DNA from 3 places in the Cobetia sp. SIMBA_158 genome. Region 3 is predicted to be linked to each of the others. Evidence: predicted binding sites of a transcription regulator. Region 3 holds the regulator's gene; each other region holds the start of a gene.

Region 1 (2,268 bases), on a different contig from region 3:
TCGTCGGCATCTACGGTGCCAAGGGCCTGGCGTGGATCAAGGTCAACGAACGTGCCAAGGGCGTCGAGGGTCTGCAGTCGCCGATCGTCAAGTTCATGGAAGACGTCGTGGATGAAGTGCTGGACCGCTGTGGCGCCGTCGATGGCGATATCGTGTTCTTCGGTGCTGACAAGGCCAACATCGTGGCCGAGGCCATCGGTGCGCTGCGCGTCAAGCTGGGTGAAGACCTCAACCTCTACACCCGCGAGTGGGCGCCACTGTGGGTCGTCGACTTCCCGATGTTCGAAGCCGACGCCAACGGCCGCCTGAGCGCGCTGCACCACCCGTTCACCGCGCCGTCCTGCACGCCGGAAGAGCTCAAGGCCAACCCGGAAGCGGCACTGTCTCGCGCCTACGACATGGTCATCAACGGCACCGAGCTGGGTGGCGGCTCCATCCGTATCCACGATCAGGCCATGCAGCGTACCGTGTTCGAAGTGCTGGGCATCGGTGAAGAAGAAGCGGAAGAGAAGTTCGGCTTCCTGCTCGACGCCCTGAAGTTCGGCGCGCCGCCCCATGGTGGTCTGGCCTTCGGTCTCGACCGTCTGGTGATGCTGATGACCGGCGCCAAGACCATTCGTGAAGTGATTGCCTTCCCGAAAACCCAGAGCGCCGGCTGCATGATGACCGACGCCCCGGGCGTGGTCAGCGGTGAGCAGCTCAAGGAGCTGAACATCCGTCTGCGTCAGAAGGTCAAGGTCGAAGACGAAAGCGGTCAGGCCTGATTCAGCGGCGCATGACCGAGAGAGTGACTGGTGGGGCCGTCTGGACTGATTCGATCAGACAAGGGCGGTCCCGCAGTGGCAGGTTTGCCCCTGTGGCTTGGTAGGCGAGGGGGCGAGCAAGCCCGACAAGGCGGTGCGAGACTGTTTGCTGGCGTTCACGTCAGGCAATGTCAGTGTCGCACCGCCTTTTTTGTGGCATGGTGGCTGGTTATATACACAGTAAGAGCGATGGCGCGATGACGACAGCGAAGGTGGAAAGTGTGAGAGACGAGGCGGCAGCATGATCATTCTTGGCATCGACCCGGGCTCACGTCTGACCGGGTATGGGGTATTGGATGTCTCTGCGGCTCAGCCTCGCTATGTGGACAGTGGCTGCATTCGCATGTCACAGGTCAGTCTGGATCAGCGCCTGGCGCAGATCTATGCCGGTATCAGCGAGGTGATCGCCCTGCATCGTCCCGCGGAATTCGCCATCGAGCAGGTCTTCATGTCCAAGAACGCCGATTCGGCGCTCAAGCTGGGCCAGGCGCGCGGGGCTGCCATCGTGTGTGCGGCCAATCACGGCTTGCCGGTATTCGAATACGGGCCGCGGCAGATCAAGCAGGCCGTGACCGGTACCGGTGCCGCCGAGAAGTCTCAGGTGCAGCATATGGTCACGCATACGCTTAAGCTCTCCGCCACGCCGCAGGCCGATGCCGCCGATGCGCTGGCCATCGCCTTGACGCATTGTTTCGCGCGTCGACGCTTGACGCCCGGCAATGACCAGCTGGAAGCCTTGGGGTTGGGGAATACCAGTCGACGCAAGGGAACCCGTGTACGGCGTAGCAGCAGTTGGCGAGACTTCGAACCCGACGTCTGACATGCCGCTGAGCGACAAATGCGGTATTGTGCTCAATTAATAGCGATTTTTCAGTCACTTGTAGAGTGTCTGCCGAGCCTGGCAGCAGTCGATTGCGTGATGCGCCAAGCCGCGTGGCATCAGGCTTCGTGCCATCACCCAAGGTATGACTGTCAGAAAGATGCGACAAATTCGTCGTGACACTGGGACATGCCGCCTACGCTTCATCTTTGGTAGGCTTGCCCGCATTGTAACAATCCGTGCAGAGAATCGGGTCTGCGAGCAGTACGATCCCACCGAACACGTTCTCTGCCGAGCAAGGACAGCCGCAACATGATTGGACGACTGACCGGGACATTGCTGGAAAAACAACCGCCGCAGCTGGTGCTTGATGTACAGGGTGTCGGTTATGAACTGGAAGCTTCGATGAACACCCTGTTGGGCTTGCCGGCCGTGGGTGAACATTGCCAGCTTTACACCCACCTGGTGGTGCGCGAAGACGCGCAGTTGCTGTATGGCTTCGGCAAGGAGCCCGAGCGTCGTCTGTTCCGTGAATTGATCAAGATCTCCGGTGTCGGTCCGCGACTGGCGCTGGCGATTCTGTCGGGAATGGAGCAGTCCGATTTCATTCGCTGTGTTCACGACGAAGACAGCCGAGCGCTGACA
Region 2 (2,268 bases), on a different contig from region 3:
CTCGAAACCGGCCAGCCCCACGGCGTCCAGCGCTGCCCAGGCGAGCTCGCGGCGGGCCTCTGCCTTCGCCTGCGGTTGACCGCCAAGCGCCTGATACCAGGCAAGGTTTTCCAATGCGGTAAGGGTGCCCTTGATGCCGGGCTGGTGACCCAGATAGAGCAGTGAGCCCAGAAAGTCGTCACGCACCCGCGAGGTGGGCTGGCCGCGCCACAGCACCTCGCCCTCGTAGTCATGGAACTGACCGGACAGAATCTTGAGCAGGGTCGTCTTGCCACTGCCATTGGGGCCCTCGACCTGCAGGATCTCTCCCGCATGCAGCGAAAGATCCAGCCCCTCGAACAGCCACCGCTCATCACGCTCACAGCCGAGCGCCACGACCGCCAACAGAGGCGGCGCGCTACAGACTTCATCGCTGGCAGACTGGCTGGGCATCCCGGATTCTCGCGGCTGAGCCGTCGCGGAGTGCGACATCAAGGGCTGACCCCGTGGGGTCACTGCGAGCCATTCTACGAGCTGAGGTCGACACTGACCACCGAGCAGCCGATCGCCTGACCTCGCAGCCCCGCCATGACGGGCAGTCAAGCACTCGAGAAATATATCAGCGACATGTGGTGCACATTCATACGACACACTTTCGCTGGATTGGCGCCAGTCGATCCGCTCACCTCTTGCCACTTCGCGAGAGCTTGCTATGATGCAGACACTGTATACAAAAACAGTATCCATACAGTACCTTCATCACACGCCTGCCGAGTGCAGGCACAGACTGATCGGGTCGGCTCAACGCGTTGCCAGCATGTTCGCGGAGCCTAGCAGGCGACAGATGAACTCAGCCTGACGACCCTCCACGCTGCACCGCAGGCCGACGCACCATCCGCGCCGACCGCACGGCATCAGGGGATAGCTCATGTCACGTCTTCACGCTCCGCACTACCTTCAGCGTCTTCACAACCTGCCGCTCAATGACCAGGCCTGGCAGGAAATCACCGCCAGCGACATGATGGATATCCCGCTGCTCGGCAACATCACCGCCGGCATGCCCATCGAAGCCATCGCCGACTGCGGTACGGTTGCCGTGCCGACGCGCATGGTGCGCCGCAATACCTACGCCTTGCGCGTGCGCGGCCATTCGATGATCAACTGCAATATCCATGATGGCGACATCATCATCATCGAACGCAGCGAAAGCGCCGAGAATGGCGAGACCGCCGTGGTGATGATCAATCAGCAGGAAGTGACGCTGAAGAAGCTGTATATCGAGAAGACCGGCGTGCGCCTGCAACCGGCCAACGACAGCATGGCCCCCATCTATCTCAAGAATGCCGATATCGAAGTGCTGGGCATGGTGATGGGCGTGGTGCGCGGCAATGCCGTCACTCACTGAGGGCGACGCTTTGGTAAGATGGTGCCATGACCTATCTGATACCGGCACTGGCGCCCGAGGCGCACCATGAACACAGCATCGAGATCGAGAAGAGCCGCTTCATCGCCTGGCTGGCCCATGCCCCGACGCCAGAAGGCATGACGCGGCTGCTGGCTCAGGCGCATCTCGCCCACCCCAACGCACGCCATCACTGCACGGCGTTCATCGCTGGGGCACCCAATGAGCAGAATGCCATCGGCTTCTCCGATGATGGCGAGCCGGGCGGCACTGCTGGCAGGCCGATGTATCAGGTGCTCGAAGGCAGTGGCGTCGGCCAGGTGGCCTGCGTGGTGATCCGCTACTTCGGCGGCATCAAGCTGGGCACCGGCGGCCTGGCGCGGGCATACAGCCGCGCGGTGCTCGAGGCGCTCGAGCACCTGCCCACCACGACCTTCACGCCGCGCACGCCCAGGCGTCTGAAAGTCGGCTTCGCCCATGAGGCCGATGTTCGCCACTGGTTGAGCGGCTACGATGTGCCGGTGGATGCCAGCGAATATGGTGCCGATGGCGTGGTGTTGACGGCGGGCTGGCCGCAAGGCGGCACCCAGCCGCCGCTGGAAGAACTGCATGCGCGCCTCAAGGGAGCGCTGGAAGTGCTCGACTCCCGCGACTGATCTGCACCAGCGACTGACCGACGCCAGCGCCTCCCTTTGGTTCTCCACAAACACGAACGCCATCGCCGCCCGGACAAGGGGCGGCGATGGCGTTCGTGTTTTCACTTCTCTCAGCGGAACTGCAGGGCTTCCACCTGATTGGCGATGGCTGCCTTGGCCTCGGCCAGCGAGGCGGCCCTGGACTCATCGCCCATGCTGAGGCCTTCGGCATACACGAAGTGCTGATCCGTG
Region 3 (2,268 bases):
GTGCCCGTACCAATCAGCTGCTGTATCAGTCCGAGTTGCTGCTGGCCCAGTCAGCAGCCTCTGGCGACGATGAGCATGCCGTGGCGCGTCGCATGGCCGGTGAAGAGGGCGCGCTCGCCCTGCTGGAGTTGGCGCTGGCGTCATTGTTGGAAGAGTGTGCCGTGACGGCGCGCTGGCCAGAGGGTAGCTGGCGCGAGCGCCTGGCGTCGCCGCCGACGCCCATCGCCGAGGTCGAGCAGCTGCGCAGCCTGCTGGAGCGCCCCGACAGCTGGTTGTCTGAGCTGGTCGCGGATGTGACCCGCCTGCATGAAGAGGGCGGCGTCGCGCGCCGCGAGGAATCGCGTTCGCGTGGTGATGGTCTGATCATCGCGGCAGCCTCGAGCGCCTCGCTGGCCGAGCGTCTCAGCGCCGCCATCACGGCATTCAAGGCGCTGCTGCCGCAGCTGCGTGAGTCGAGTGTCGAGTGGTAGGTCAAGGCGTTGATCTGGTGCTGCACGCTGGTGATGACTGGCGCATGGCAATCGGGTGACGTTTCGCCTTCACGGGTGCTAGACTGATCGCATTGTGGCAAGCCCTGCATTCTCCGGTACGACCATGGCTCTGGCTGTGGTCGTACTTTTTTCTGCGTCGCTGATGGCAACGCGGTGCCGGGCTTGCCAGCCGTCGCGCTGACGATTACAACGACGCCGGTATCTCGCGAGATGCCGTGCAGGAGGAATGACGTGTCCGATCCCGCCGTACTTGAAATTGTGCAAATGGAAGATGGTGAAGTGATTCTGCGCGCCGCGGAAAGCGAAGGTGAGCCGCTGCTCAGCATTCGCATTTCGGACGAGGCCGCTGATCTGCTGCGTGACAATCGTTTCGAGGTCGCGCGTGAGATGATCGACCACGCCATCACCCGGACTCGCCTTTGGGATGGCGAAGAAGACGAGGACGAGCAGTCAGAAGGCATCGTGCACTGATCCATCGCTCGCGCTTCGCGCACAAAAAAACCCGCCTCGAGGCGGGTTTTTTTGTGCAATGCGTGCGGCTTTTCTGTTGCTCAGAGCTCTGCGAGAAAGGTACTGCTGGGCAAAGCTCGTTGCTCAAAGCGCTGCTGGTCAAGGCCTCAGTGCAGGCCACCATCGCGGATGACGCCCACCCCGAGACCCTCGATCTCCAGGCTGTCCGTGCGCAGGTCGACCTTGATCGGCGAGAAGTCCTCGTTCTCGGCTTCCAGCCACACGTAATGCCCGTCACGGCGGAAGCGCTTGACGGTGACCTCATCCCCCAGACGTGCCACCACGATCTGGCCGTCACGCACGCTGGTGGTGCGGTGCACGGCCAGCAGGTCACCTTCCAGAATCCCCACGTCCTTCATCGACACGCCGCGCACACGCAGCAGGTAGTCGGCAGCCGGCGAGAAGTAGTCGCTCGGTAGCGGGCAGTGACGGTCGATATGCTCGCTGGCAAGAATCGGACTGCCGGCGGCCACTTCCCCGATCACCGGCAGACCATCGTTGGCGCTGTCGTCGACGTCAGCCAGCGACGGCACGCGAATGCCACGTGAGGTGCCCGGCACCATCTCGATGGCGCCCTTGCGCTTGAGGGCACGCAGATGCTCCTCGGCGGCATTCGGCGAGCGGAAGCCCAGCGCCTGGGCGATTTCGGCCCGCGTCGGCGGGTAGCCAGAGGACTTGATGGTCTTGATGATGAAGTCGAAGACATCCTGCTGGCGCGGAGTAAGCGGCTGGGTCATGGCATTGCCTTTGGCCTGGGCGGCATCTTGAGCTGACGGCACGGGGTGTGCATCCATACAACTGTCATTGTATCCAGTCATGGCGGTCATGCAAGGCATTGTGGCTTGCGTGGTGGCCTCAAAGGGCAGGTAGTCGCCGGGATATCGCTGTCTGGCGACTTTTCCTGTCGATATCCGAGACATTCTTTCTTTAAGGGAATGTCTGGAGGTGAATGTCTGGAGGTGAATGTCTGGAGATGAACCCGGCCTGGCTCTGGCGGGGTGGTCAGTTTCCGAGCATGACGAGTCCTTGAATCGGGATGGTCAGCGCTGAGGGAATATCAGGCTTGGCTAAACCTCTGGCGTTTGAAACGCGAGAGAATTGTCAGTCATGGCATGGCGCGCTAGAATCAAAGTGTTTCAAACGAATGTTCGCCGATGGTAGTGCTCACGGGTACCATGATCGAACGCGCCTTGCGGTGAACCTGCACCACCTCATGAGAGAGTCGCCGCGCGGGGCTTGCGCCGTGACCTACGACTCCAGTCCTTTT

Evidence for each region. The regulator LexA, encoded in region 3, represses DNA repair genes until DNA is damaged. The targets are predictions, from matches to a motif close to TACTGTNTANNTANACAGTA.
Region 1: a site for LexA is predicted at 967-986, ahead of ruvC (crossover junction endodeoxyribonuclease RuvC). Genes of this name have one in related genera too.
Region 2: a site for LexA is predicted at 702-721, ahead of R2R70_RS16220 (LexA family protein). Genes of this name have one in related genera too.

The regions. Positions count from the first base shown of each region.
Region 1 is NZ_JAWJYL010000003.1:215,036-217,303, reverse strand. It holds gene aspS (aspartate--tRNA ligase) at 1-764, shown strand, start outside; gene ruvC (crossover junction endodeoxyribonuclease RuvC) at 1,045-1,623, shown strand; gene ruvA (Holliday junction branch migration protein RuvA) at 1,936-2,268, shown strand, end outside.
Region 2 is NZ_JAWJYL010000013.1:64,283-66,550, reverse strand. It holds gene ccmA (cytochrome c biogenesis heme-transporting ATPase CcmA) at 1-432, opposite strand, end outside; gene R2R70_RS16220 (LexA family protein) at 908-1,384, shown strand; gene R2R70_RS16215 (IMPACT family protein) at 1,411-2,037, shown strand; gene R2R70_RS16210 (FMN-dependent NADH-azoreductase) at 2,148-2,268, opposite strand, start outside.
Region 3 is NZ_JAWJYL010000001.1:239,541-241,808, forward strand. It holds gene R2R70_RS01045 (DUF6586 family protein) at 1-470, shown strand, start outside; gene R2R70_RS01050 (hypothetical protein) at 723-962, shown strand; gene lexA (transcriptional repressor LexA) at 1,109-1,738, opposite strand.